Regions from separate parts of the Clostridioides sp. LIBA-6822 genome, predicted to be linked through region 3. Evidence: riboswitches for the same ligand, from Rfam matches in the RefSeq annotation. Region 3 holds a riboswitch; each other region holds the start of a gene.
What was found. Region 3 has a riboswitch for cyclic di-GMP ahead of ACTG48_RS01845 (flagellar basal body protein). Riboswitches for the same ligand answer to the same signal wherever they lie in the genome.

Region 1 (10,610 bases), 830 kb from region 3:
AAAAGTAGAAAATATACTATAATTAGATAACATAAAAGAAAATGCCGATACAGGGGGAATTAGATAATGAAATATGAAGAAGCATTGGAGTATATATCACAAACCAATAAATTTGGTATAAGATTAGGTCTAGAGAATATTGGAAAATTATTAGAATTATTGGGGAATCCACAAGAAACTTTAAATATAATACATGTAGCTGGAACTAATGGAAAAGGCTCAGTGTGTTCTTTTGTTTCTAATATACTAAGAGAGTGTGGATATAAAGTCGGTTTATATACATCTCCGTATTTAGAAACCTTTACTGAACGTATAAGAGTAAATGGAGAAAATATACCACAAGATGATGTTGCTAGGATAATTGAATTAATAAAAGAAAAAATAGATATTATGGTAGGACAAGGCTATGAGTATCCAACAGAATTCGAAGTAGTTACTGCAATGGCATTTTATTACTATTCAGAACAAAAGGTGGATTTTGTAGCTTTAGAAGTTGGTTTAGGTGGAAGATATGATGCTACCAATATAATAACAAAATCACTTGTAAGTGTAATAGCATCTATAAGTTTAGACCATACAGGTATACTTGGAGATACAATAGAAAAAATAGCATATGAAAAGGCTGGTATAATAAAGGAACGTGGAGTAGTACTAGTATATGACCAAACTGATGAAGCCAAAAATGTTATAAAGTCAGTTTGTAAGGAGAAAAAAGCACAATATATAGAAGTTAATTTTGATGATGTAAATATAAAAAAATCAGATATAGACTCTCAAATATATGACTGTACTGTAATGAAAGAAATTCACAAAGACCTTGAAATAAAGTTGATAGGTGAACATCAAATAAATAATTCTATATTGGCGATGAGTGTAATAAAATATCTAAAAGATATAAATAAACTAGAAAATATAAGTGAAAAATCTATAAGAAAAGGACTTATAACTACTCAGTGGCCAGGAAGAATAGAAAAAATAAAAGAAAATCCAATTTTTATAATAGATGGTGCACATAATGAAGATGGAGCAAAATCTTTGGCAAAAGCACTTGATAAAAATTTTAAAGAGAGAAGTTTAACTCTATTGATAGGTATGCTAGAAGATAAAGATATTGATAGTGTTTTAAATATATTATTGCCACGTTTTAATAAGGTAATAACAACAACACCTAACAATCCAAGGGCCATAAATTCAGATATACTAAAAGAGAAAGTATTAAAATATGTGGATGATGTAACATCAAAACACGAGATAGAAGATGCAGTAAATTACACACTAGAAACAGCAAATAAGGATGATGTGATAATAAGTGCAGGTTCTTTATACATGATTGGCACAGTGAGAACTTTAGTAAAGAAATTATAATTTTATAAATAAATACAGGAATATAAATAAAAATATAAAAAAGAGTTGTCTAAGATGGTAGACAGCTCTTTTTATGTAAAGTAAGTTTTTAATAAATTTTATTGATGTTATATAGTAGTAATTATATAGATTGACGGATAGCCTTAGATAACTGGTCTGGGCAAGAAGTACCTTTTCCACCGCAATCAATACCATTTAATTTATCAGCTACTTCAAGAGCATTTTGACCAATTATTAAGCTTCTAAGTCCTGATAAATTACCATTACATCCTCCTACGAACTCAGCATCAACAATCATATTATTTTCATCAACTTCAAAAATCATTTCTCTACAACAGACACCACTTGGGTTAAATGTTACTTTCATTAAAAAGACCTCCATTAAATATTATTTCATTTTTTTAACATTAATAATAATACCAAATATATGCGTAATAATGCAACTATAAAGCATAATACAAGCTAATGAAATAATATATTATTGTAGTATATGTATTGTGGAGAGGAGGGGTTATGTGAAAATCTATATTTCTAACTATCTATCAAAGAGCATTAGCATAGTTGATTATTCTACACTTGAGCTAGAAAAGGAAATAGTATTAGAAGATAATATATATCCACATCATTTTTGCATAGAAAAAGAAAAAAATTTAATATACATACCTAGCTCAAGTAATGGTATACTCTATGTCTTAGATTTAAGTAATGATAAAATAATTGATACTGTTTCCATAGGAGGAAGTCTTAGTCAAGTTGTACTTAGTGATAATGAATTATTTGTAGCAAATGAAGATTCTAATAGTATATATGTATTGGATAAAGACACATTAAATCCAATAGGAATTATTGGTGTTGATAATATGCCACATGGATTTGACTTTGACAGAGAAAGTAAAAAATTATATGTACCGTGTATAAATTCAATAGTATGTATAGATACAATAAATAAAAATATACAAAAGAAAATTAATATGGACTTTAGAGCATGGCATATAGAACTTGATAAGCAAAAGAAAGAAATGTATATATCAACACTTGATGGAAAGCTCATAATAGTTGATGAAGTAAGCATGGATATAAAAAAGGTATTATATGAATTCTTATTACCAGTGGAAATAAGATTTAATTATAGTGGCAAAAAAGTTTATGTTGCTGACTTGGGTTATAATAATGTGAGAATTTTAGATTATACAACAAGTAGATATATTGGAAATATTGAGATAAATGGAATTCCTCAGGGATTAGAAGTATCTAAAGATGAAAAGTTATTATTTGTATCAGACACACAAGAAAACTCAGTGAAAGTTTACGAAACCGCAAATAATAAATTAATAAAAGAAATCAAGGTAGGAAAAGAGCCTACAACTATAATTTGTTTGTAGGCTTTAATGTATGTCTCTTATAAGTAAGTCGATAACTTCGGCATACATATAAGATGCATTATTTTTCCAGTTGTTGCAAATAAGTTTTGCTTGTTTCTCTGATGAAACATTTAGATTTAAATCTATTAAGTTAGACTGATTTTCTATGACTCTAAGGTTTACAATAAATTCATTATCACTTTGCTTTACGAAACTAGACTTTACTTGAGTATCTGCTAGTAAATTTTCTTTATTAGAATCTATATACTTGTCTATTTTTTCTGTAACACTAGTAGGTATTCGATTAAAGAAGTATTCTAGACTTTCTACGCCTCTTTGAGTAAGAGCATAATATTCTCTGTCAGAGTCTTTATATGTAGTCAAAAACTTAGATTCCATAAGCTGAGATAAAAGCTGTTGTAATGAGAAGTAATTCATCATTTCAGTCTCTAATACTACTTGAGTTATTTGAGAATTAGTTAAATCCATTTTAATTTTTTCTAAGATATATAAAATTAAAAGTTTATGATACGCTAATTCTTCAGACGAGTTTTCAAACATAAATATCATCCTCCGTCAAACTATTTCTATATATAATATATTAAACTAATTTATACAAAATTAAAAGAACAATTTGTATAGTATTATTAATCTTTAACAAATCATATAAAATTAATTTTATAAATAAATACAGAGAAATAGGGCTGCTAATTAGCAGCCCTGTTGATACCCAGGTGTCAAAATTTACTATCTATTTTCCAGCCATTTGTCTTTCAGCCATTTCAACTAATTTCTTAGTCATGTATCCACCAACATATCCATTTTCTCTAGCTGTTAAGTTACCTTTGTCTATGTTCTCATAGTTAGATAAACCTATTTCGTTAGCTATTTCTAATTTCATTTGGTTTAAAGCAGCTTTTGCTTCTGGCACTACTGTTCTGTTTGAATTTGACATAGTAAATTTCCTCCTCAAATAATTAGTTTATGATGTCTAACAACACTTTTATTTATGTGATGTTAATACTAATTTCTCCAAAATAAAAACAATATATACAGAAAAATAAAGGTAAAAATGTAAAAAATATAAAAAAATTAAATAAATGAGTATTTTAGAGCATTTAACTGGGTCAAGATAGACTTTGTTTTTTTCTTTATTGTCCTATAAATTAAATATTACAGTACTTTTTTGAGCTAAAAAAAAATAAATTTTAAATATAGAAGAAATTATCTAAAAGGGGGAATAGTATGAAAAGAGAAGTTAAAAGAACTAAAGCTTTGATATATAGTGTTTTATTTTTTTCATTATTATTAGTATTAATATTTGCTTTTGTTTGTGGAATAAAGTACATATGTTCTAAATCTGACAACTCAAAAATGCCTATATATAAAGTTGATACAAATGAGAAAAAAATAGCTTTAAGTTTTGACGTGGCATGGGGAACTAATAATATGGATGAAATTCTAAATACTTTAGATAAACATAATATAAAAGCTACTTTTTTTCTAGTTGGTAGTTGGGTTGATGATAATGAAGATATTGTAAAGGCTATAGATGAAAGAGGTCATGAAATTGGAAACCATTCAAATACCCATGCTAATTTGAAAGAAATATCAAAAGAAGATATAACAAAAGAAATAGAAACGACATCGGGAAAGATATTTAATATAACAGGGAAAAAGACCAATCTGTTTAGACCACCTTTTGGAGATGTAAACAACAAAGCTATGGACATTTGTAGTGATTTAGGTTATAAAGTAATTAAGTGGGATGTGGATTCTATAGACTGGAAAGAGCTTGGACCAAACCACGTAATTGAAAAAGTAATAAAAGAATCTCAACCTGGTTCAATAGTTTTATTTCATGCTAATATAAATGATGTAGATAACTACTTGGACACTATAATAAGTAAACTTAAAAAAGATGGATACAATTTAGTAAAGGTATCAGACTTACTATATAAAGATAATTACATAGTTGACTCTAATGGAGTGCAAAAACCTAGGAATTAATAAGTAATAAATGTATATTTTAAGTAAAGTTGTGGTAAATTATATAATATATGTTAGAAAAGTGTCGATAAAAAGACGGTGTCTATTTTTTGACACTTTTTATGCATGTATGCGATATCAATAATTATAGATTAAATTAATTAAAAAAGTGTCTAATAATTGACTTATTTAAAATAAGTTTAAATATTTTAAATAAGTTATGAATGCTGTAAGACAGTATTTTCAAAGGATATAAGTTTGTTTAAAAGTTGGCATAGAAATTGCTTTGTTAATAAGCGATATGTTCTATAGAAATAAACAATATGTTAAGACATTGTAATAGAAAAACAACATTAACATTATTTGAACAGCTTATAAAAAAATTAATATACTTAAGGGGGCGTACTAGTTGAACAAACTATATTCTATTTTATTAAAACAACACGTTGGTGGTCCAGATAAACCAGTAGTAAGTGTTGGAGATGTAGTAAAAAAAGGAACTCTAATCGCAGAACCAGCTGGATTAGGGGCAAATATTTATGCCAGTGTTAGTGGAAAAATAAGTGAAATAAATGACCAAGCTATAGTAATCGAAGCTGATGAAGTACAAGATGATACTTTTGAACCATTAAAAGGAGAAAGTATACTTGACTTAATTAAAGAAGCTGGAGTTGTAGGAATGGGTGGAGCAGGATTCCCTACTCATATAAAATTAAACATAGATTTAAAAGGTGGAACAATATTAGCAAATGCAGCTGAATGTGAACCTTTATTAGCTCACAACATAAAAGAAATAGAAGAAAGACCAGAAATAGTTTATCAAGGTATAAAATACGCTATGGAAGTTACTAATGCTGGAAAAGGTATGCTAGCAATAAAAAGCAAGCATCCAGAAGCAATAGCAGCATTCAAAAAAGTAATAAAGCCAGGAGATAACATAGAAGTTGCAGAACTAGTTGACATGTACCCAATGGGAGAAGAGAGAGCGATAGTAAGAGATGTTCTAGGTAAATTACTTGAGCCAACTCAATTACCTTCAGAAGCTAATGCAGTAGTAATAAATGTAGAGACATTAACTAGAATAGTAGAAGCTGTTGAGCAAAAAAGACCAGTTATATCTAAAAATGTAACTGTAGTTGGACAATTAAACAGTGGAAAAGAATCTATAGTATTTGAAGATGTACCTATCGGAACTACTGTTGGAGAATTAATTGAAAGAGCTGGTGGAATAAAAGGTGAATACGGAGAGATAATCTTAGGAGGACCTTTCACTGGTAAAGCTACTACTTTAGATACTCCAATAACTAAAACTAGTGGTGGTATAATAGTTACTATGCCATTTGTTAATGAAAAGAGAAAAATGGGTCTTTTAGTCTGTGCATGTGGACCTAATGAAGAAAGAATGAGAGACATAGCAGCTAAAATGGGAGTTACTGATATAGTATCAGTTCAAAAATGTAAACAAGCTCAAGAAATTAAAGGTGCATTAAAATGTGAAAATCCAGGACACTGTCCAGGACAAGCTCAAAAATGTATAGAATTTAAGAAAGCTGGAGCAGAAGTTATATTAATAGGAAACTGTACTGACTGTAGTAACACAGTAATGGGTTCTGCACCAAAATTAAAATTAGGTGTATATCATATTACTGACCATGTAATGAGAACAGTTAATCACCCATTAATAAGAAGAATAAAAGGTGACGTAAGATTAAAAATAAAATAATATAATATAAATAATAATATAATATAAAAATATATGAAAAAAACATCCTTAGAAAAGTTTGAAAAATTACTTTAAGGATGTTTTTTGTTGCAATATGACGATAAGATTATGGAATAATATAAATAATATGGAAGAAATAGACAAAAGGTAATGCATAATGTATAATGATGGAAATAGCTATTAAAATTATATTAGACAAAAATAAAGACTCAAATATGTGGCCATATTGACAAGTAAAAATTTAATGAAGTCAATCATCCAACAGGGTAAAGTTTTTGTGTTATATCAAGATACTCTATGGTATCTTTTTTAGTGTGAAAATATATTTTTGTCTTTTATTAATCAAGAATATCTTAAATAATAAGATTATATTTTAGGATATTCATAAAAAGTGCACTTAAAATACTTAAAAATAAGAATTAAAAATTACTAAAAACCTATTTATAGAAACTGTGAAGTATATCTTAAACCTGGGCACTTAAAAGATATATGGAGTTAGTAGTGCAACCTGCTATAAATATAAATAGGAGGAAAATCTTGAAAATAAAAATTAAAAAATCAAGTATAATTAGTTTAGTAATTGCTTTTAGTATAGCATTTACTGCATTTGCACCAATAATATCTTATGCTGACGAAGTAGATGGAAAAGATATAATACTCGATGGAGAGAAACCAACAGTAGGAGAAACACCAGATGGAGAGAAGCCAACAGTAGGAGAGACGCCAGATGGAGACAAACCAACAGTAGAAGAGACACCAGATGGGGATAAACCAACAGTAGGAGAGACGCCAGATGGAGAGAAACCAACAGTAGAAGAGACGCCAGATGGAGACAAACCAACAATAGGAGAAACACCAGATGGAGAGAAGCCAACAGTAGGAGAGACGCCAGATGGAGAAAAACCAACAGTAGGAGAGACACCAGATGGGGATAAACCATCATTAGAAGAAGTACCAAATGAAATGATACCATCAGAAGAAGAAAAATTAGAAGTGGAAGAAATGAGTTTGAAGAAGAACATTGAAGATATTCTTAATCTTACTGTATCTCAAATAAATAAGATTGTATATAATTTCTGGGAAGACGAAAATGATGTAAAAACAGATGAACAGTCAGAAATTTATGAGGTACTTACTTCACGAGATGGAAATACTAGCTTTTGGTCTAATAATAAAAATTCAAAAGTAAAGAATAGTTGTTTATTAAAAGAAACAGATGGTTCAAATAGACCTTATTTTGATTTAAGATTTGATGATATTACAAAAACTTTAACTTTCGATTATGTAATAGAGGGTCTTATAGGTGCAAGCCATAAGTATGGTAAATATGTAATAGAAGGTGAAGATGGAGAACAAACTGCATTTTGTTACAATAATCATTTAAAATCTCCAAGTAATAAAAATAAGAGTCCATACTTACCAGCAGAAGATTTTAATGGTCAAGAAAATAAAAATGAAGATGCAATTAAATCTATACTATATGCAGGTTCTGAGTTTGATGGATTTGGATATAAGCAACAATTTAATTTAGGTGGAAAAGAATATGAAGGTATGATTCATTTTGCAACTCAAGATGCAATTTGGATTATGCTTGGGCAAATGAATGAGCAAGAGAGACTTAAGCTTTATCAAACTCTTATAGATTCTTATGATAGATTGATAGAGAATGCAAATACTGAAGAAGAAAAAGCTAAATATCTGAAAGACAAGGAAGCTCAAATAAATACAAAAGCTTATTTAGAAGCATTATTAGAAGCTGGTCGTAATGAGTTAAAGCCAAATGATACAGGAAAACCTAGTTTAAGTAGTGGTTTAACTGATATTAAATTTGATAAAATTCAAGATGGAACTTATGAAACAGAATCTATAGCTCTAGTAGGCTACAGTGGTGTGGTTAAGTTGAAATTACCAGATGGAGTAACTGCTTATGATGAAAACGGAAATGTAATAGGTACAGGTGAAGTAGAGATTTCAACACAACAAAAGTTTAAACTTAAGAGCATAGATAAGCCAGATGTAAAAGATAAGGTATCTGCATTATCTTATGATTATATTTTCCCAAAAGCCATTCAATATTTTAAGACAGTTTTTGATTTTGGAGAAAAAGACCACTCATCTGTATTACCAGCTAGTAAGCAAAATTTATTGAGCTATACAATAGAACAAAAAAGTGGTGAAGTAGTTGATTTCAATATAGATGTACCAACGGATGGAGACCCAGATGTAAATCCGCCAATACCACCAAATAATGATAATAATGACTCAAACGGGCATAAACCTAAGCCATCACCACCATCAGATGACACAGTGATAAATCCACCAGTACCACCATCAGATGATACAGTGATAAATCCACCAATACCACCATCAGATGATACAGTGATAAATCCACCAATACCACCATCAGGTGATACAGTGATAAATCCACCAGTACCACCATCAAGTGATATAGTAGAAAATACATCAGTACCATCAAAAAATGATACAATAGTAAACCCACCAGTGCCACCATCACATGATATAGTGGTAAAATCACCAAAAACAGGTGATGAAACGCAAATAATGCCATATATACTTATTGGTGTTATAGCAATTTGTGGATTGGTATATCAAGCTAAAAGAGTAAAAAATTAATACGGAATACTGCTTATTATTAAGTTTTAAAATATATTGTCTCAAATTGATTTAAAAATCATTTTGAGGCATTTTTTTATGTAAATATAATCTTTTTTAAAATGGATGTTAACTGTTTTATGAATAGAAAAATAATTTGAAGGTGAAAATAGTATTGAAAAAATAACATACTAAAGGTATAATTCATTTGATTTTATTTGTATAGATTTAAGTATTCATTTTAGTACTTACATGAATTTGTATTAGAAATCTGTATAATAATCACTTAAGAAATTTTAATATTAATTATTGAATAAATTGTTATTATGATATGCTAGAATAAATATGTATAAATAAGTTTTGATGATGTACTACTATAAAGGGGGGACTTTATGTTTTCGATACCAGAAGTAAAAAAAGTAGAAGAGGTAATGGATACAAAATTTACAACTATAGACGAAGACACAAGAATTGAAGATGCAATAAAAGAAATGATAAAAAGCAATACAAAAACTCTAATGGTAATAGATTCATCTGGTGAATTAAAAGGTATTATATCTATGACAGATATACATAATCTTTATGACATGCATAAGAAATATGAAGGCCAGACAGTAAAACTTATAATGAAAAAGGATGTAATATATGTCAGCGAAGGTTTAACCTTAGATGAGTGTAGAGATATAATGATATTGAAAAATATAGGAATTCTTCCTGTTCTTAGAGATAATAAAATTATTGGTGTATTAAAACAAGAACATATTAGAGATTATCTATATATGCACTTAGAAGACTATGGTTTGACTTTAAAATATATTATAGGACAAATTAAAGAAGGAATTTGTGCTATAAATAACGAAGGTGTAGTTATATTATGGAATAAGTTTATGGAGGAAAGGTATGATATAAAATCTGAAGACATAGTCGGTCGACCGATGAACGAATTTTTGGAGAATACTATCTCAGAGAAAGTATTGAATAGTAAAATCGGTATGAGTGACTTATATTTTACGGATAAAAAAGAAAATATGTATGCGTTAGTTCATGCAAATCCTATATTTTATAAGGAAGAATTTATTGGTGTTGTATGTACAGAGGTTGATGTTACAGAAGCCAAGATACTTGCTCTTGAGCTTGAAAAAGTAAATGATACTTTGAAATATTTAAAGAATGAAGTTAAAAACTTATCTAAAGGTAGCTTTGACAAAATTTTAGGTAAAAGCTATAAATTAGAAAAATCGAAAGCGATTGCAAAACAAGTAGCTAGAACTAATAGTAGTATATTTATCTGGGGTGAAAGTGGTACAGGTAAAGAAGTATTTGCAAGAGCTATTCATGATTATAGTGAGAGGAAAGGTCAGTTTATACCTGTTAACTGTAGTGCTATACCAAATGAGTTATTTGAAAGCGAATTTTTTGGGTATGAATCAGGTGCATTTACTGGAGCAAGTAAAAAAGGTAGAATAGGTATATTCGAACTTGCAAAAGATGGAACTGTATTTTTAGATGAAATTGCTGATTTACCTCTTAGTATGCAGGCTAAGTTGCTTAGAGTGTTG
Region 2 (10,610 bases), 520 kb from region 3:
TCAATGAAAAGAAAATAGAAGATTTAGTAGTAGTATCTCCTGACTTAGGAAGTGTTACTAGATCAAGAAAATTTGCTAATTCTTTAAATGGAGAAGTGCCAATAGCTATAATAGATAAGAGAAGACCAAAAGCTAACGTATGTGAAGTTATGAACTTAATAGGTGATGTTAAAGGTAAAAATGTTATACTATTAGATGATATGATAGATACAGCTGGAACAATAGTTAATGCGGCAAATGCACTTAAAGAGTTTGGTGCAAAAGATGTTTATGCTTGTTGTACTCATGGTGTATTATCAGGACCAGCTATTGAGAGAATTTCTAATTCAGAGATAAGTGAGTTAATAGTTCTTGATACTATACAACTTCCTGAAGAAAAAAGAATAGATAAGATAAAGATAAAAACTGTAGCTCCTTTATTTGGAGATGCTATAAGAATGATATTCTCTAACGAATCAGTAAGTAAATTATTCTAATTTATTAGATTTATAAGAGTTGTTTAAAAGGATGTAAAACTTTTGAACAGCTCTTTTTTGATATTTTAATTTATATAGCTGTTTTTTATTTATTATAAGAGTGTATGTGATTTTAGAAAAATATTATGGTTTAAAATTTATGTATAGATACGTAAAAGAAATCTGGAAAAGCACATAAAAATATGAATATTATGAATATAAAAAATATTTGGAAAAAGTATTGAAAAATTTCAGATTATGTAGTATTATGTAAATATAAACAAAGAAAGAGGTGTTTCCAATGGGAAGGTCAGAAGATGAACCCCTAATACTTAAATGATTCAGTCACAATCTAGAAGGAATATAAAAGTCTATTGAAAGTTTATTTATAAGAATTGAAAATAGTATCTATTCTATATCTTTGATGTTTGTGAGAGGGTTCTGGATTATATAAAGTTACTGTAAAGAAAGTAATTTTGCACAATGAGCATATCTGTAAATGAAGAGTTTCATTTATATAGTGATTGTGGCTGAATCATAATTAAAAGAGATAGAATGTTTATAATAGATGATTTTAATAAAATACTATATTGTAATAGCTTCTAGCTTTCAAATAAATATTAGCAAAGGATGGAAATGACAATGATAAAACTAAATGATAATTTATAAATATCTCCTTACGATATATGATAATTGTAGGGAGATGTTTCTTTTTTTGTATAGTATAATTATTTGTATGAACTGTGTTTTAATATGTAAAAAATTGGTATATATAAATAATATAAACTTAGTTGATAAAATTTGGTAACTATTATATAATATAAGTGGATATGTATATATAATTATGCATTACCCTGAATTTAATAAAAATAGAAACGTTGATATATGTTCTGTGATTTGGGCGCCTTAGAACATATGGAGTTAGTGGTGCAACCGGCTATGGAATTGTATTTATTTATGGATACTTTTATTTTCATAGCATTTTTTGTTTTAAAATGGTTATATGCTAGAAATAAATCTGGTTAGTACGTGTAAATAATTTTACTTAGATTTTTAACCAGATATATTATAAGGAAGTATTAATTAAAAAATTTGAGGGGGAATAAAAATGAAGTTAAGAAAGAATAAAAAAGGTTTCACTTTAGTGGAATTATTGGTAGTAATTGCAATTATAGGTATATTAGCAGTAGTAGCAGTTCCAGCTTTATTTAGTAATATAAATAAGGCTAAGGTAGCAAGTGTTGAGTCTGATTATAGTTCAGTTAAAAGTGCAGCATTATCTTATTATTCAGATAAGAACACAATGCCACCTAGTGGTGAATTAGATGCATTAGAGACTTACATGGATACTCTTCCAGACAAAGCAGACATAGGAGGAGGATATAAATTACTTTTAGTTAATAATAAATTAGCATTAAAGATAGGTGATGGTACTGCTGCTGATGGAGTTACATTAACAAAAGCACAAATAGAGAAATTATTAAGTGATATAGGACCAAAGAAGATATACACAGAGAATACACTAAAAACTGAGTTACAAAAAAATTCAACATTAAAAGATGGGACTCTATATATAGTACTTATAGATAATGCTGAAATGGATTCAACAAATAATTAAAGTAATATTTTTACAAGAAATATTATAAATTCAATGAAAAATATGATAAAAAAGACAGGAAGAAAATCTTCCTGTCTTTTATACTATTTTCTTTAATATCCAATCACAAATGATGATATAATTGAGATAGTAAAGGAGTGAAATCTGTGGCTAAAAAAGTTAGAATAGGAGACAAACTGGTTGAAAAAGGATACATAACAGAAGACCAGCTTAAATGGGCATTATCAGAACAAAAAAACAGTGGAAAAAGACTAGGAGAATTTCTAGTACAAGAAGGTCTTATAGATAGTAACTTATTAATAAGTGTATTAAAAGAACTTTTGGATATAGAAAGTGTATTTTTAGAAGGAACAGAAATAGACACATTAGCTACAAAGATGGTTCCAGAAAATATATGTAAAAGATATGCTGTATTTCCATTCAAAATCGATGGAGACAAGATATGTCTAGCCATGTCAGACCCACAAGATAGAGAAGCAGTTCAAGATGTAAGACGTATGTCAGGTAAAGATGTAGAGATATTTATATCGAGTGCAGAAGATATAAACAAAGCAATAGGTCATGCTTATGCACATTCAGAAATAAATAAAGCTATGACTGAGTACAACAAAAACAGAACTGGTGGAGTAAGAGAAACAGTAATACTTGAAGAAGATGTAAATGCAGCTCCAATAGTAAGATTAGTAAACAACATACTAGAAAATGCTGTTAGAATGGAAGCAAGTGATATACATATAGAACAAAGTGAAAATTACATGCGTGTTAGATTTAGGATAGATGGAATGCTAAGGGAATATATGAGAATGAACTCAGCGCCATACAAAGCAGTAGTAAGTCGTATCAAAATAATGTCAGATATAAATATATCTGAAAAGAGAATCCCACAAGATGGCAGAATCTATTTAAAAGTGGATAACAAACCTATAGATTTTAGGGTTTCTACAATGCCAACTAATAGGGATGAAAAGATAGCCATGAGGGTTCTTGATAAAAGTAATTTTATGGTTAGTAAAGAAGTACTAGGAATAGATGAACATGGCTCTAAGATATATGACGAGTTGATAAACACTCCTTATGGACTTATATTGGTGGTTGGACCTACTGGAAGTGGAAAGACAACTACACTATATTCAATGTTAAATCAATTAAATACAGAAAATAGGAACCTCCTAACAATAGAAGACCCTATAGAGTATGAATTACCTGGTGTAAATCAATCTCAAATAAATGAAAAAGCAGGTCTTACCTTTGCCAGTGGACTTAGAGCTTTTATGCGTCAAGACCCAGATATAATAATGGTTGGGGAGATAAGAGATACTGAAACTGCAGAAATAGCAATTAGAGCTTCTCTTACAGGACATTTAGTTTTAAGTACACTACATGCAAATACAGCAGTTGGAGCAATTTCACGTCTTTTAGATATGGATGTAGAAAGTTTCTTGATAACATCATCCGTTTTAGGGGTAATATCTCAAAGACTTACAAGAAAAATATGTGAGCATTGTAGGGTTTCATATGAAGCAGACATTGGAGAAAAAAAGGCTCTTGGTATTGATGTAAATGAATCAGTAACTATTTATAAAGGAGAAGGCTGTGAAAGATGCAATAATACAGGATATAAGGGGCGTCTAGGTATATTTGAAATGCTTGAAATTACACCAGAAATAAAAGAGTTAATAGATTCATCTGCCAATCAAAGAGAAATTTTAAAGGTAGCTAGAAAACAAGGTATGATTAGTCTAAAAGAGGATATAGTTAAAAAGGTTTTAAATGGAAAGACAACAGTAGAAGAAATGATTAGAATAATTTTGATGACTGATTAAAGGATGATATTATGAAAAGTTTTAAGTATACAGTAATAAAAGAGGATGGAAAAAAACAAACTGATGTAATTGAAGCCAATGATTTTAATGAAGCTAGAAGTCTACTTAGAAAAAGAAATCTTAGAGTTCTCGAAATTAAAGAGAGCAAAAGTAAAAACATAAGCGTCTTTAATAGAAAGAGAAAAAAAGACTTAGGAGCTGACCAGATAAGCCACTTCTGTAGACAGTTTGCTATTATAGTATCTTCTGGTATAAATAGTATCTCAGGTCTAGAAACATTAGCTAGAAGGTCAACTAATGTTACCTTGAGAGAAGAGATTAATCGTATAGTAGCAGAAATAAAAATAGGTTCTACTATTGCAGATTCAATGCTTTCATCAAAATCAAAGTTTCCAAAATTACTTGGGGCTATGATAGCTACAGGTGAGGCTACTGGTAAATTAGATGAAGTACTAAAAAGTATGGCTTCATTTTATGATAGTGAACACAGGGTTAAGCAAAAGCTTAGAAATGCGGCAACATATCCATTAATAGTTTTGATTTCTTCCTTTGTAATGATTTTTATATTTACAGCATTTATGGTGCCTAAGATGGTTAATTCAATTACAACAGTAGGAGCATCTCTTCCACTTATAACAAGAATTGTTATGGGGTTTGGTGTGTTTATGAAGAATTTTTGGATAATAGTACTTCTAGCTATTATATTGTCTATTTACCAATTTAAGAAGTATCTAAAAACACCCATTGGTAGAGCACATAAAGATAGAGTCATAAATAAGATTCCTATTTTAGGAAAAGGAATAAACTGTATGGTGGCTACACGGTTTTCAAGAGCATTGTATCTATTTGTATCAACAGGATACCCTTTAGTTCAGGGGCTTGATTATATTATAGATAGTGTAAATAATACCATGGCAGAAAAGATTTTGGCATCAGCCAAAGATGGAATAACAAGAGGTGAGGGCTTAGCAGAGAACTTAGAAAGATATACATATTTTGATTCTGTGCTAGTACAGATGATAGCTATAGGGGAGCAGACAGGGGAGTTAGAGAATATAAGTAGACAGATGGCCGAATTCTATGAGTATGAATCCGAAATTTATTTAAATAGGATGGCATCAATGATAGAACCTGTTTTAATAATTGCAGTTGGTATTATAGTTGCGGTACTGGTTGTATCAATATTTATGCCAATGCTTAGTATATATGATGCTATGTAGGAGGGAAAGGACAAATGAACAAGGTTTATGTATCATATTATGGCGATTCTATTTCCATAGTTGAGGGCAGATATAAACATGATAAAGATAAGTTTTATATAAAAAGTTTTAATGCGTTTTCAATAGAGGATATTGCACAAGATTTTTCTAAGGAAAAGTATGCTCTATTGAGATACGCATTAGAAAATGTGAAGTTAAAATCAAGACACGTAGTTTTTTGTTTAAATACAAGAGATGTAATTCTAAAACCCCAAAAACTCCCTAAGATGGATAAAAAGGATTTAGATGGATTTATGAAGCTAGAAATGGATGAGATGATGGCTTTGGAATCAGATGAATATGTGTTTTCATATGAAGTATCTAGTGAAACATCAGATAGTTCAACTGGTGAGGAGTCAAGTTTGAATCTTATCATTGGAGCTATAAAAAAGGAAGAAATAAATGCAATTGTAGAGATAATGCATGAGTTTGATTTAATATTAGATAGAGTAGATACACTATCAACAGCTTATTTAAGAATTCTTAAAAATTTAGATTACAGTGACATAATGGTAACTAATATAAGTGACAATAGTACAATTATAAATATATATAAGAAAGATACTTTATTTATTAGTGATAATATACCTATAAGAATAACTGCAAAAGACATGGAAATGCAGTTATTAAATGTAGTAGAAGAATCAAAAGGTCTTATGAATTACTATTCATCAAGAAACTTTGGTAAAGTTACAGACACTATATTAATATTAGGAAAAAGATATTCCAATAAATTAATTTACGAGGCTTTTAGTTCTGCATTTTCAAATTATGTTTCTCAAGGTCTTACTGAAATAATGGATATATCTGATATGATAACTGGAGATATAGACGAAGACGATATAAATTCAATCGTAGAGATTCTAGGAAGTATGATAGAACCTAAAGGTAAAAAAGATTTTGAAAATATAAACTTTTTACCAATGGATATACTCAAAAAACAGATGAAAGCCAAACAAATGAAAAACATACTGAAAATAGCACCAATAGTTATATTAGTTCTTGCTATTCCATATTTATGTTTGATTTTTTTTAATAATCTAGCCAATAAAGAGCTTGAAAATGTTAATGATGAAATAAGAAATATTGAATCTGCATATTATCAGATTGGAAACATAGAAAAAATGATACAAAGCAAAACTGAAGAAATAAAGGTATATGATATGTTAATTGGGAAAAAGGTAAAATGGGAAAATTTATTGGATGATATAGATAAAAATACTCCAAGTAGAGTTGAACTAACGAACCTATCAACGACTTATCAAAATCTTGGGACTACTAATAAAACTGAGAACTCAAATAACAATAAAACTACCACAAATAAATCAAGTAGCAATGAAACAAAATCAAATACGAAAAGTAATAATGATGGAGATAAAACCAGCAGTGATTTAAATGAAGATAAGACTACAAATGTATCAGAAGCATTAACTGGAGATAGTGAAACTGATAGTGCTGATACAGAAAAAGATGATAAAACACCATTATATGATAAGATACCAAATGTTATAAACATAGAAGGAAACGCTAAAGATTCTTCTTATGTAGGTCAATTTTTATATAAATTAAAGGGCTTGTATTATTTTGAAGATGTTAAATTACATAGCATAAAAAATAATGAAGAAGATTCTAACTATACATTTAGTATGACATTATACCTGAAAGAAGGTGTATTAACTAATGAATAAAGATATATTTAAAAAAGATATAAAAGATATATTCAAAATGGAAGTTAGCTTAAAAGGAATTCTTATAAAAGTCATAATTTTATTAGCTATTTTATCATATGGATACTTTGGGCTTTATCCTCAATACCAAAAATATGTTGCTACAAAAAATTCTGTAAAACAATCTACAGAAAAATTAAATACATATAAAGAGAAAACAGCTCTTATGCCAAAATATGAAAAACAACTTAAAGAAGTTGAAAGTGAGCTGAAAGAAAAAAGCAAAAATCTTTTATATGATATGCAAGATGGACTTTTTTTAATAGGCTTAGATAAGAAAATGAAAGTATATAATATTGACTTAACTAGTTACGATGTTGGAAGTGTTAGAGAATATGAGCATTTTTATGGTGTATCAACAACAATAAGTGTTAGAGGGGATTATAGAAATGTCAAAAAATTAATGGCTTATTTAGAAGAACAAAAAAATGTTACTCAGATATTAGATTATACAATGACTTCATACATAGAGCCAGAAAAAGAAGAAAAAGAAACGACAAGCAATAAGGATTTAATTAAAAATGTGAACATAAATAAAGATACAAAAATATATTGGGTAGAAGGCGAAGACAAATGGCACTTATATAATGATTGTCCATTGATAAAAGAAGGCGAAATTTTAAAAAATGATAAGCTTTTAGATAGGTCTACTAGTTATCTATGTAATACTTGTGTACTTAGAGCAGCTACAGAGAAAGAAACACAAAAAGAAGTTGTGGCTCCAGAAGCAGAAGGTGTAGTAGATGCTACATTTAAATTTATAATGTACACTAAGGATAATACTACTATGATACTTGATACAGATAATCCATCTTCATGGAGACCAGGAAAATATAATCCATTTAAGTCTAGTGCAAAATAAAGCTAAATAGGCTTTAAAGATAGGTGATGAACTTGTACAAAAATAATGAAAAGGGTCTTACCTTATTAGAAATAATAGTAGCAGTATTTATATTAACTGTAGTTTTAAGTATTTCTTATAAAGTGTTTAATGGTATAACATCAGCAGTAAAGAAACAACAAATCATTACAGATGCTCAAGTAAATGTTAATTTGATTAATAAATATCTAAATAGGGATTTAGAAAACTGCAAAGAGGTAAGAAAAGCTAGTTCAGGTAGTAATTATGAATATAATATAGAGACACCAGATAATATCGTAAGGTATGAAGTTTCTATAGAAACTAAAAATAATACAGGAGTATATTCTGTAACGAGAATTCAAAAAGATACTCCTGATGCCGAAAATGCGGTTAGAGAAGAAATAATATCTAATCAACCACTAGTTCAAAATAATAAAGAAATGAAGGAAACACCATTTAAAATAGAGAAGCAAGCTGATAAATCTATTTATACTGTAAGTATATACTATAATGAATCAACACAAGAAAGTCAGAAAGATAGTGATTTAAATAATAAGACTTATACATTTGATGTTATGTCTAGAATTGGGTAATAAGAATTTATTTAAAAATAAGTAGGTTGATAAAATATGCGTAAAAAGAGTAATGAAAAAGGATTTTCTTTAATGGAAGTATTAGTAGCTATGGCTATTATGGGAATTATACTATTTGCATTTTTTAATATTATCAATACTAACAACAAAGCTAACACTAAAAATGATACAGATATAAGTTCCTTAAACTATGTTCAAAGTGAAATAGAAAATCTGAGAGGAAAAATAAAGAGTGGAGAATTTGATTTTGATAGTTTAGAAAAACGAGAAGACGGAACTGCCGTGTATGAAAAACTCATAGATAAGTCAAAAAAAGTTGTGTATGATAAAGTACTTAGTAAGGATGATGTGAGTTTATATGATACTCCGTATGAAAAGATTACAACAATAGAAAATAAAGATGGAGATTTAATTGACAAGGAAAGTATTGTAAATAAGATAAAGATTACTGTAGAAGATAAAAATGGTCAAATATATAAAATAACTGCAACTGGGAAAAGTATGAGTGATTATTCAAGTAAAAAAGAAGTTAAAATTGTAACTGAAGTATTTAAAGATAAATAATTTTACTTGGGGGTGAGATTTTGAGGAAGTGGAATAAATCTAAAAGTGAAAGAGGGGCAGCTTTAGTTTTAGTTTTGGTTGTAGTAGCATTGCTTTCTATTGTTGGGTTGACGTTTTCAAATCAGATAGCTAATAGAATAAAATCTACAAAGACTACTAATGAGGGTATACAAGCAAAGTATTTGGCAGAAACATGTGTGGAAAATAGTGTTGATAAAGCATATACAAAATTATATGATGAGCTTGAAAAAATAGATAATGAGTTTAAAAATGAAAATAAAGAAAAATCTATATCTAGGTCAACATTAAGGAATATATCAGATACAGATGTTAATAATCAAGATGAGGAAAATCTTCCAGTGGAGAGACTTGGGTATATGAATAATATAAAGTTCTATTTAAATAAGGCTGCTCCAGATTTAGAAAAAGCTAGTATAGAGTTAAAAAAATTACAGGGTTTAAATATATTTGATGATAGGGATATTGAAGATATAGCTGAAACTATTCTTTCACATAGAGATTCTACATTAAAAATTTGTAAGACTTATACTTCTGGAGATATCAGTAAAATAAATGAAAGTATTTTGGTTGGAGATATAGATTCAACTACATTACTTCAGACAAAGTTAGTAAATAATGATATTCTTTTAAAAATGTTTTTAGAAGGAAATAAAGTTGAAAATGAACATTTAAATGCGACCTTTTCGTACACTTATAAAGCTTTAGATAATATTTCCTTGGCAATGCAAAATATGATTGAGTACAGACATACATTTCATATTGATGAGCAAAAAGTAGAAGTATCTGATGGAATTCCAAATTATCAACAGTATCATGACTTAATACAAAATCCTATAATAAATGGGAATAGATATTGGAATAGTAAATGGGAGACATTAGAAGATATGTTAAGGGTTTTACCAAATCAAAATGAAGGGTTTAATGCTTTGAGAGTTCACTTGAGAAATAATGTAAAAAAATTTGAAAAATTAAGTGATAATATCTCTAATGGAAATAAAAATACAGCAGAAAATTTTCTGGAATATAAAGATTTACTATATGAGATATCAGAGCAATGCAATCAATTAAAAAGTTTGTCTTATGAGAAGATACCAGTAGAATATGATAATATGGCCTTGATAACAACTTTTGACTATATACAGAATGAGCTTTTAGCAGAGATAAAATGTAGACTGAAAGAATTAAAACCTCAAGAAGTTGATAAAACAGAAGATGCCACTATAAAAATACCTTTTTATAAAGCTGACTATGACATGACAAAGGAAAACTGGCCAGAATTAAAAGAAAATGGCTCAGGTGCAGAGTTAAGTTTAATAGTAACTGGTGATAAAAATGGAATAAAAGAGGTAGAAGTTAAAGATGGGCAAAAAAATATTCTTGGATTAGGCGTTGAAGAAAACTCAAATTCAAAATATGAAGTTGAAGCTAAAGTTAAATTTAATATAAATGTAGATTCAAATATATTAGATAATTATGACATAAAAGATAAAATTTCAATTAGTCATGACATAAGTTCATACAAAAAAGTAAACTAAACATAAAAATATAACTTAGTATAAACAAACAAGTAATAAAATAACTTTATATATTTATTGCTAAAAAAATAAGTAAACTAATGGAAGATATGGAGATTAAATATTATGTATATTTATGATTTATTGGAGCAAGGTATAAGACTAAATGCATCA
Region 3 (10,610 bases):
CCAGCATATAATCAAACTATATTTTTTGAACAAGCACTGAAATCTGCTCTAAATCAGACCTATAAAAAAATTGAAATAATTATAGGTGATGATAGTACCACTAATGATGTAGAAAATCTAGTGAAATCCTATATGAAATATCATGATAATATAAAGTATATTAAAAATCCTAAGCCATTAGGAGGAAGCGGAATAAGAAACTCAGAAAATTTAGTGAATTTAGCAAATGGAAGTTATATAAGTTTTTTATTTCATGATGATTTATATAGTGAAACTAGAATTGAAAAAATGATGTCTTATTTAATTAATGACGAATCATTAGTGTTGGCTACTTCTAGCTTGAATTATATAAATGGGAATGGTGATGTAGTAAGAACACACTCAATCTCCCCAGAAAAAGATATTAAAATGTTAGGAGAAGATGTAATAAAAGAAACTTTAACAAAACTTGAAAATTTTATTGGTGCACCATCAATGGTTGTTTTTAAAAATATTTTACAAGATAAAGAAATACTTACTTTAGAAGGTAAGTATATACATGCATTGGGTGATGTGGTTGCATGGATAAAACTATTGCAAAGAGGAAATATGATATACCTACACGAAGTTTTAAGTTCATTTAGAACTAGTGACCAGCAAAATAGTAATAACTTATTTATAATTAGTGGGTCTGCTCCAGATTGGTATAACATAATAGAGTATTGTTATAAAAATAAACTATTTATTAAATATCAGAAACAACTTGATGAATTAAAAGCATCTTGGTATCAAAAAAACTTTTACTTAATAGAATTATTTTATAAACATATGTCAAGTGAAAACAATTTTAATGAATATAATATATTAAAATATGATATGGATAAATTGTTGGAAGAATGTAATATAGTAATAGAAAATAAAAGCTAAATTCATTAATAAAAATAAAAAATAAAAGTTTGTATATATTATATTAAATATAGTGTTAAGAAAGAAATAAGGTGAAATTATGGATAAATGCTACTTAATAGAATGGAATCCTATTGGAAGTCATGATATAGGATATTTAGTTTCATTAGAATCATATAAAAATATACCATTTGATATCAAAAGGACATATTATACATATAATGTTCCTAATACAATCAAAAGAGGTTTACATGCTCATAAAACCCTCAAACAAGTACTAATTTGTCTAAAAGGAAAATTAAAAGTTAAGTGCAGTGATGGTGTAAAAGAAGAAACCTTTTTATTAGATAATCCTAATGAAGGTTTATTTATAGGTAAAAATATATGGCATGAGATGTCTGGTTACAAGGAAGATACTCTATTAATTGTTCTAGCATCCGATTTTTATGATGAGAGTGATTATATAAGAGATTACGATGAATTTCTAAGATATGTAAGGAGCAATATATAATGATAAAATTTTTAGATATGAAGCCAATGCATAAAAATTTAAAAACAGAGATATTATCTAATATTGAAAAGGTGTATGATTCAAATTATTTTATATTAGGAGAAATGGTACATGAATTTGAAAAAAACTTTTCAAGATATTGTGAAACTGAATTTTGTATTGGTGTAGGTAATGGATTAGATTCATTGGAATTGATTTTAAAAGCATATGATATTGGAGTTGGAGATGAAGTTATAATACCAGCCAACACATATATAGCAACTGCTCTGGCTGTAAGCAATGTCGGAGCTACTCCTATATTAGTAGAACCAGATTGCAACACTTATAATATAGATGCCAATTTGATAGAAGATAAAATAACAAATAAAACTAAGGCCATAATAGCAGTTCATTTATATGGACAACCAGCTGATATGGATTCAATAAAGGAAATAACTAGAAAATATAATTTGAAATTAATAGAAGACAATGCACAAGCTCAAGGAGCATTGTATAAAAATAAGAGAACTGGGAACTTAGGCGATGCTGCAGGTATAAGTTTTTATCCTGGTAAAAATATAGGTTCACTTGGAGATGCAGGAGCAATTACCACTAATGATAGGGATGTATCTGAAAAGATAAGAGTTTTACGAAACTATGGTTCAGAAAAGAAATATTATAATAAATATAAAGGGAAGAATTCAAGACTTGATGAGGTACAAGCTTCAGTTTTAAATATAAAATTAAAGTATTTAGATAAGTTTAACGGCTATAGAAGCGATGTAGCTAGATATTATTTAGAGGGAATAGATAACTCAAAAATAATATTACCAAAGGTTTTAGATGATACAAAGCCGTCATGGCATCAATTTGTAATAAGGACAAAGCATAGAGATAAATTAAGAGATTATCTCTATCAAAAAAATATAGAGACTATGATACACTATCCAATACCTATACATAAACAGAAGGCATATTCAGAATTTAGTAATCTAACAGGGATACTCAAGGTATCAGAACTTATATCAGAAGAAGTTTTAAGTTTGCCAATATATCCATACTTAAATAAACAGGATATAGATGTCATAATAGATGCTATAAATAAGTACTAGGTTTTTAAAGTATAAAATTAAAGTAGGTGTAATAATATGAAAATTAGAAGGCTTGATATAAGAGACATAGGTTTAATGCTCGAATGGATGAAGGATGATGACATAAATAAAAATTTTAAAATAAATTTTAATGATATGGATAAAAATAAAATAGAGGAATTTGTTTTAAATAGTTATACTAATAGAAGTATTCATATGGCAATTGTTGATGATTCAGATGAATATCTTGGAACTGTTAGTTTAAAGAATATAGACTATATTAATAGAAACGCAGAATATGCTATAGTATTAAGAAAAAAAGCTATTGGAAAGAGTGTAGCTAAGATGGGTACAGAAGAAATATTAAAAATTGCTTTTGAAAATCTTAATCTGAAAAAAGTTTATTTGAATGTTTACTCACACAATGAGAGAGCTATAAGATTTTATGAGAAAATGGGATTTATATATGAAGGAGAGTTTAGAGAGCATATATTTTTAAACAATATGTTCATGAATATAAAATGGTATTCAATTTTTAATTATTTAAGCACATAGAAAGAGTATATGATATAAAAAGTATAGGGTTATTTTTTACTAGATTAGATTTTTTGATAATAGTTATAAAATAATAATATAAAATATGATAAAAATGTTTAAAAATTTTATCATTTATTGTATACTTAAATTAAAACTAAATAGGCAAAACTAGAGAAATCTAGTGACGCAAAGCTATAGGGGCTAAAGTTTGTATATGCGAACTATGCTAGCCAGTTGCCAAAAAGAGTCCTAAGTATAATTGTATACGTAGGATTAGTCGAAGTGACTGCTTTTTTGGCGGTCATTTTATTATGGAAAAATTACTTTATTACAGTAGAAAATACATATAATAACATATTTTACCAATTATAACAAGAAATAAAGAAAAACTATCTGAAAAAGTTGCTATTTTACAAAAAAAGGCAACTTTACAAAGAAAAAATTAAATACATATTAAAATTTTTTTTTATTTTTATTGAAGTTAATTAAATTTAAATTAGATTTCTCACTAAAATGATACATTATTATATTAATGTAATAGAATTGCAATAGATTTAAATGGACAAAGAAGTCATTTTTTGTAATATAGCAACTTCATTTTTTAATCATTAAATATAGCAAATAAATATATTTTGAGGAGGGGTGAGTATGAATACATATGACATTATAAAAATGGGATTAGATGCAACTAATCTAAGAAGTCAAACAATAGCAAATAATATAGCAAATATAAATACTGAAGGTTACAAAAAACATTATGTAACTTTTGAAGAAACATTAAATGAGGCCATGCCAAAAATAGAAGAAAAAATAGACAATTCCAAAGGGTTAAGAGTAGATGGCAATAATGTAGATATAGAAGAAGAGAAAGTAAAGCAAGCAATGACAACACTGCAATATAATGCTTTAATAGGTTTTGCAAATGGCAAAATCGCAATGACTAAATCAATAATAGGTGGGAGGTAACTAGAAGATGAGTGTGTTCAGTGGAATGGAAATCTCTGCTAGTGGATTAACAGCAGAAAGTTTGAAAATGGATATCATATCATCAAATGTAGCTAATATAAATGCTACAAGAGGTCCAAATGGAGAAGCATATAGGAGAAAAGTTGTTTCATTTGAAGAAAACTATGATAATAAATTAGGTATGTTAGGAGTAAAAGTCACATCTGTTGAAGATGACAAATCACCTCTTAAAGAAGTATATGACCCAGCTCATCCAGATGCAAAGCCAAATGGATATGTAGAATATCCAAATGTAAATATATTAGTTGAAATGACAGATTTAATAACAGCTTCACGAGCATATGATTCCAACATAGATACACTGAATGCTCAGAAGTCTATGATATCTAAAGCTTTGGAAATAGGAAAGTAGGGATAAATTATGCCAATTACACAAATTAACAATTTAATGCAAGGTGCAAAGTTAGATAATTTAGTTGGAGAAATAAAACCATTAAATCTTAATAATAAAGAAGAAAAAAAGAATTTTGAAGATGTAATAATAGATACTATAGACAAAGTCAATTTTCAACAAGTGACAGCAGATAATATGAAAGAAAAATTTATAAAAGGCGAAGATGTTTCTATGCATGAAGTTATGTTAAAAGGTCAAGAAGCACAACTATCTATGCAATATCTAATAGAAGTTAGAAACAAGATTCATGATGCATATCAAGAAATGAATAAAGTACAAATTTAGCCTTTTGAACAGGAGTAATAATCAATGATAACCAGTTTTAAAAATAAGATTAAGGAGCAAGTTGCTAAAACTAGGACAAAAATAGGTTCTTTAAAAAAAGGGACCAAGATAGCATTAGGTATAGGGATTGTTGCTATATGTTTAGCGCTAGTATTTACAGCAATATCTGCAAGTAAAAATAAGTATGCAGTCTTATTTTCAGAACTAGATGTTCAAGATGCTGCAGATATATCAGCAGAATTAGAGTCTAGAAAGATAGATACTAAGGTAAAAGGAAGCACAATTTATGTGCCTAGAACAGAAGTTGATAAATTGAGACTGGAGTTAGCTCCAAGTCTTACAGGTGGTTCTAAAGGATTTGCACTAATGGATGATAGTTCATCTATAGGGCTTACTGATGAAGAGTTTCAAATTAAGAAGCAAAGAATCATACAAGGTGAAATAGAAAAAACAATCAAGAGTTTTCCACAAGTGGAAGATACTAGAGTACATATAACATTTGGAGAATCATCAGTGTTTGAGAAAGAGGCAGTTCCAGGAAGTGCAGCAGTTTACTTAATGTTAAAACCAGGAACAACCTTAGAAAAAAATCAAATAAAATCTGTTATGGCACTTGTATCAGGAAGTGTTACAAATATACCAGAAAAAAATGTTCAAGTTATTGATAATAAGATGAATTTATTATCAGAAGGTATCTTAGACGATGAAGAAGTTGATGAAAATAATCAACCAATAAATGGTGGTATTAGTGTTGATAAAAATAAGGCATCTGAACAAGCATTGAATAAACAATTAGAAAAGTCTATTTTGGAAATGTTAGAACCAATATTTGGGACAGGCAAAGTAAAAGCTACAGTAAATGCTGATTTAAGTTTTGATACAGCTGAAAAAACTGAAATAAAGATTGACCCTGATAAAGTTGCAATAAAAGAAACAAGGTCAAAAAATTCATCTAAATCTGCGACAAATAATGTCCAAGGTGTAGATGCTAATATGAATAATCAAGGAAATAAAAATGGCACTAACACAGAAGATAGTTTGGATGAGAGCTTTGAATATGAGACAGGTAAGATTGAAACTCATACGATAGTTGCACCAGGAGAACTTAAAAGATTGACAGCTTCTGTTGCTATAGATGGAAAAATAGCTAAAGGTGTTCAAGCTGATGTAGAAGATATTGTTAATAATGCTATAGGTATGGATGGAGCGAGGGGAGATACTCTTAGTGTTGTTTCAATGGTCTTTGACCCTAAAGGAAAAGCCGAGGCTAAACAAGAACTGGAAGAGATTAAAAAAGAAGGTTTCAAAGCTAATATAATGAAGGCAGTTATTGGAGTAGTGGCAGTTGTTGCAGTAGGTGCCATTGGATACTTAATATATAAGAAGAGAAGTGAACAAGAAGATATGGATTATGAGGATGAAGTTTATAGTGCTAATTCTGGTACTGTTGATAAAAAAGATAATCCTCTATTAGGGGATGATCCAGAATTGACATTAGAGGAAGCTGTTAAAATGTATGCAGAAGAAAAACCAGACCAAGTAACAGAAATAATAAAGACTTGGTTAAATGAGTAAGGGGGATAGAATGTGTCCACAGAAATTACAAATGTTAGTGCATTTGACTTAAGTGATATAAGTGAAAATGAAAAAGAGCAAAATGAAAAAATAGAAGGCGAAGGTTTAAAAAAAGCTGCTGTACTTTTAATGACATTAGGACCAACTGTGTCTAGTGATATAATAAAAAGTCTTCCAGATAAACAGGTTCAAAAAATAGGTTTGGAAATTGCAAATATTTCTTCTATAGCTTCAAAAGAAAGAAGAGAAATATTAAAAGAGTTTGTAGAAATAAATAAAGCAAAAGATTATGTTATAGAAGGTGGACTAGAATATGCAAGAGAATTACTAAGTAATGCTTTGGGAAATGTTAAAGCAAATAAATTACTTGAAGGCATATCAATGGATACAAGTACAAAGCCTTTTAAACATATTATAAATCTAGATGCAAAGAAGATATTAGAAATACTTAGGAATGAAAGTGCACAGACCATAGCTATTTTACTTGCACATATGGAACCACAAAATGGTGCAGAAGTTTTAGCGCATTTAGATCTTAATTTACAAAATGAGGTAGCTATGAGAATAAGTTCAATGGGCACAATATCTCCAGAAGTTATAAAAGTAATTGAAAATTCATTAGAAGATAAATTACATTCAATAAGTGGTGATGATTTTAAAGATTATGGCGGAATAGCTACTTTAGTTCAAATATTGCTTAATTCTGATAGAAAAACAGAAAAGAATATTTTGAGTACTGTTGAAGAAAGAGACCCAGCTTTAGCTGCCCAAATTAAATCTCATATATTTGTATTTGAAGATATTGTAAAACTAGATGATATGAGCATACAAAAAGTACTAAAAGAAGTAACTATGAAGGATTTAGTCTATGCATTAAAAGGTGTGGATGATGAAATATCGGATGCTGTATATAGGAATCAATCTTCTAGAGCAGCAGAAGCACTTAAAGAAGAGATGGAAATGGTTGGTGTCATAAAGGTTGCACAAGTTGAAGGTGCTCAGCAAAAAATAGTAAACAGTGTAAGAAAACTTGAAAGAGAAGGTGCCATAACTATTGTAAGGAATTTTGGTGATGACTTTGTTGAATAATAAAATTATTAAAAGTAAAAAAGCATCATATAAAGGAATTCTAGATTTATCTATAATAGATAAAGCTAGAGTAGGAGAACCAAACATAAATGAAGAGAATGACTGTAGATTTAGAGATGAAGTAATAAAAGAAGCTATAGAATCTGCCGAGCTAAAAAAGAATGAGATATTAGAAGAAGCAAAAACAAGTGCACAAAATATAGAAAAACAAGCCTATGAAAAAGGATATAGCCAAGGTCAAAAAAATGGATATGAGGATGGATATAAAGAATCATATGATGAATATACCCAAAAAGCTAAAGATGAAGCAGATTTTATAAGAAATCAGGCAAATTTAATTTTATTACAAGCTAATGAGAAAATGACTGAGTACATAAAGGAAAAAAACAAAGAAATTATAAGACTTGCTATTAACATGGCTAGTTCTGCCCTAAAAAAGCATTTTGAAGATGAAGAATCTATGAGTGATTTATTAAAGCAAATTATTCAAGATTATGAAGGAAGCAGTTCATTCATAGTAAGATGTAATTCTTTATATAAAGATAATATAGAGAAAGAGTTTGAAATATTCAAAGAAGAAACATCATTAAAGTCAAGTGTATTTGTTATTGCAGATGATAGTATAGATAAAGGAAATGCTATTATACAAAAGGAAAATGGAAGAATAATAGTTGGTATTGATTGTGCTATAGAAAAACTAAAAGAAGAATTGCTTGGTGAATAAAGTATGTATAAAACTGATATATCTATAGATTTTGACAAAATAAATAAGAAAATAGAAAATTTAGAGCTTACTATATCAGAGGGTAGAGTTAAGAAGATAATAGGGCTTACTGTAGAAGTTGAAGGAATAAAAGCTTTTGTTGGAGAGCTATGTGTTATATACAATCAAGTCAACAAACCAGTTAATTGTGAAGTAGTAGGTTTTAAAGATAAAGAAGTAATATTAATGGCATTAGGAGAGCTAACATTAATAGCACCTGGTTGTAAAGTTATTTCTAAGGGGATACCTTTAAGTGTTATGTGTAGTGATAATTTATTAGGTAAAGTGCTTGATGGTCTTGGGAATCCTATAGACAACTCAGAACTTGTTTTAGGGGATAGATACAACTTGAATAATGAACCTCCTGACCCAATGAAGAGAAAAAAAATACGAAATATAATGGAAACAGGTGTAAGAGCAATAGATGCATTTACTACTTGTGGTGAAGGACAGAGAATAGGAATATTCGCAGGAAGTGGAGTAGGTAAGAGTACAACTCTAGGTATGATTGCTAGAAATGCAAAAGCAGATGTAAATGTAATTGCTCTTGTTGGTGAAAGAGGAAGAGAAGTCCTAGATTTTATTGATAAAGATTTAGGAGAAGAGGGAATGAAAAAATCTGTTGTTGTATGTGCTACATCAGATAAAGCCCCTCTGGTTAGGCTTAAAGGAGCTCTTACTGCTACTGCAATAGCTGAGTATTTTAGAGACCAGGGCAAAAAAGTAATACTTATGATGGACTCAGTAACTAGATTTGCTATGGCACAAAGGGAAGTAGGAATAGCTATAGGAGAGCCACCAGCTCAAAAAGGATACACACCATCTGTATTTGCAATTTTACCAAAACTCATGGAGAGAACAGGCACATCAGATAAAGGCTCTATTACTGCATTTTATACAGTATTAGTTGATGGAGATGATTTTAATGAGCCAATAGCAGATACAACAAGAGGGATACTTGATGGTCATATAGTTTTATCTAGAGATTTGGCAAATAAGAACCATTATCCTTCCATAGATGTCTTGAATAGTTTAAGCAGACTTATGAATGAGATTGCTTCAAAAGAAGATATAAAAATAGCATCATTTGCAAGAGATATGTTATCTGAATATAGAGAAGCAGAAGACTTGATAAATATAGGTGCATATGCTTCAGGTACCAATAAAAAAATAGATGAAGCAATCTACTACCATGAGCATATTATCAACTTTTTAAAACAAGGGATAAATGAAAAAAGTTCTTTTAATGAAACTATAAGTAGTTTGAAAAGAATATTTGAATAAATAATTTAAAAAAATATTTGAATAGGTTGTGATGAAATTGGATAAAAATTTTAAGTTTAGATTACAGAAAGTTTTAGACTTAAAAATGAAAGACGAAGAAAAGATAAAAATGGAATTTGCTAAAATTCAACAAAAAAAAATAGATATAGAGAATAACTTGGAAAACTTAGAAAATAATTATAATAAGTATTCTATAAGTAAAGACAACGATAGTATTCAGAAACAAAAGATAACTATTAATTATTTGTTAGCTTTAAATAACTCTATAATGGATTTATCAGAGGAACTAGATAAGTCGACAAACGAACTTGAAAAAGCTAGAAAACAGCTTATAGACAAACAGATAGAAAGAAAATCTTTAGAAAAACTAAAAGAGAAAAAGTATGGACAGTATTATAGAGAAGAAAATCTAAAGGAACAAAAAACTAATGATGAGTTTGCAAGTATGAGTTATTTAAGAAATAGACAAGTTCTATAAGAATAGTAGGAAGTGAGGATATTATTGTATGAAGATACAAGCAGATTCTTATAATGTTATTAAAGATATTGGGGATAAAAAAAGCTCATCTAAGAATAAAGATGTGAAAAAAAATAAATTTGAAGACAATTTATACAAAGCAACAGACAATAAACCAGTTAAAGATAGAAAAGAAACAAATAATCAAAATGTTAGTTCAGATAAATCGGAAAATAGTGATAATGAGTGTCATTTAGATGAAGATAAGAGTAATCACTTAGAAGATGAAAGTACATATGAAAAAGATGGAAGTAAGATTAATGAAATTTTACAACAATTGTTAAATATTTTAAATAATGATGATAAAAAAGAAAAAGATATAAGCTCTATGTTAAGTAATATAGAAAAGCTAAGTATATCAGATGAATTGAAACAAGAGCTTAAGATTAATAAAAATCTGTTGAATAAGATTGCAAACCAAAACCCAGAGTTAAATAAGGATAATATGAATAAATCTGATGATGTGCAAAATTTAGATATGATGAAGTTAAGAGAGCTTTTAGACAATAATGCTAATGGGAACTTTGAAGTGATTAGTAAAACTACAGAAGAGGATACTAAAAGCATAGACTTATACAATTTTAATAGTAATAGAATGGATAATCTTAACTTAAATAAACAAAGAGATGATAGTTCTGATATTTTGGAAAAACTAGCAGGGGCTAATGGAAATA

Region 1: another riboswitch for cyclic di-GMP. It lies ahead of ACTG48_RS18100 (Cys-Gln thioester bond-forming surface protein); the one in region 3 lies ahead of ACTG48_RS01845 (flagellar basal body protein).
Region 2: another riboswitch for cyclic di-GMP. It lies ahead of ACTG48_RS19700 (type II secretion system protein); the one in region 3 lies ahead of ACTG48_RS01845 (flagellar basal body protein).

Annotation. Positions count from the first base shown of each region.
Region 1 covers NZ_CP196995.1:3,830,168-3,840,777, reverse strand. The annotation lists gene ACTG48_RS18135 (bifunctional folylpolyglutamate synthase/dihydrofolate synthase) at 67-1,365, shown strand; gene ACTG48_RS18130 (TIGR03905 family TSCPD domain-containing protein) at 1,487-1,732, opposite strand; gene ACTG48_RS18125 (YncE family protein) at 1,881-2,747, shown strand; gene ACTG48_RS18120 (DUF4364 family protein) at 2,751-3,287, opposite strand; gene ACTG48_RS18115 (alpha/beta-type small acid-soluble spore protein) at 3,478-3,681, opposite strand; gene ACTG48_RS18110 (polysaccharide deacetylase family protein) at 3,972-4,736, shown strand; gene prdC (proline reductase-associated electron transfer protein PrdC) at 5,125-6,438, shown strand; cyclic di-GMP riboswitch class II at 6,875-6,960, shown strand; gene ACTG48_RS18100 (Cys-Gln thioester bond-forming surface protein) at 6,976-9,072, shown strand; gene prdR (sigma-54 dependent transcriptional regulator PrdR) at 9,444-10,610, shown strand, end outside.
Region 2 covers NZ_CP196995.1:4,141,643-4,152,252, reverse strand. The annotation lists gene ACTG48_RS19705 (ribose-phosphate diphosphokinase) at 1-476, shown strand, start outside; cyclic di-GMP riboswitch class II at 1,318-1,403, shown strand; gene ACTG48_RS19700 (type II secretion system protein) at 1,564-2,073, shown strand; gene ACTG48_RS19695 (GspE/PulE family protein) at 2,220-3,896, shown strand; gene ACTG48_RS19690 (type II secretion system F family protein) at 3,908-5,116, shown strand; gene ACTG48_RS19685 (PilN domain-containing protein) at 5,131-6,843, shown strand; gene pilO (type 4a pilus biogenesis protein PilO) at 6,836-7,744, shown strand; gene ACTG48_RS19675 (prepilin-type N-terminal cleavage/methylation domain-containing protein) at 7,771-8,337, shown strand; gene ACTG48_RS19670 (prepilin-type N-terminal cleavage/methylation domain-containing protein) at 8,374-8,901, shown strand; gene ACTG48_RS19665 (hypothetical protein) at 8,922-10,457, shown strand; gene ACTG48_RS19660 (type IV pilus twitching motility protein PilT) at 10,563-10,610, shown strand, end outside.
Region 3 covers NZ_CP196995.1:317,118-327,727, forward strand. The annotation lists gene ACTG48_RS01825 (glycosyltransferase) at 1-906, shown strand, start outside; gene ACTG48_RS01830 (sugar 3,4-ketoisomerase) at 986-1,396, shown strand; gene ACTG48_RS01835 (DegT/DnrJ/EryC1/StrS family aminotransferase) at 1,396-2,487, shown strand; gene ACTG48_RS01840 (GNAT family N-acetyltransferase) at 2,524-3,021, shown strand; cyclic di-GMP riboswitch class I at 3,155-3,245, shown strand; gene ACTG48_RS01845 (flagellar basal body protein) at 3,652-3,969, shown strand; gene flgC (flagellar basal body rod protein FlgC) at 3,977-4,381, shown strand; gene fliE (flagellar hook-basal body complex protein FliE) at 4,391-4,708, shown strand; gene fliF (flagellar basal-body MS-ring/collar protein FliF) at 4,733-6,283, shown strand; gene fliG (flagellar motor switch protein FliG) at 6,296-7,372, shown strand; gene ACTG48_RS01870 (FliH/SctL family protein) at 7,356-8,096, shown strand; gene fliI (flagellar protein export ATPase FliI) at 8,100-9,419, shown strand; gene fliJ (flagellar export protein FliJ) at 9,451-9,897, shown strand; gene ACTG48_RS01885 (flagellar hook-length control protein FliK) at 9,926-10,610, shown strand, end outside.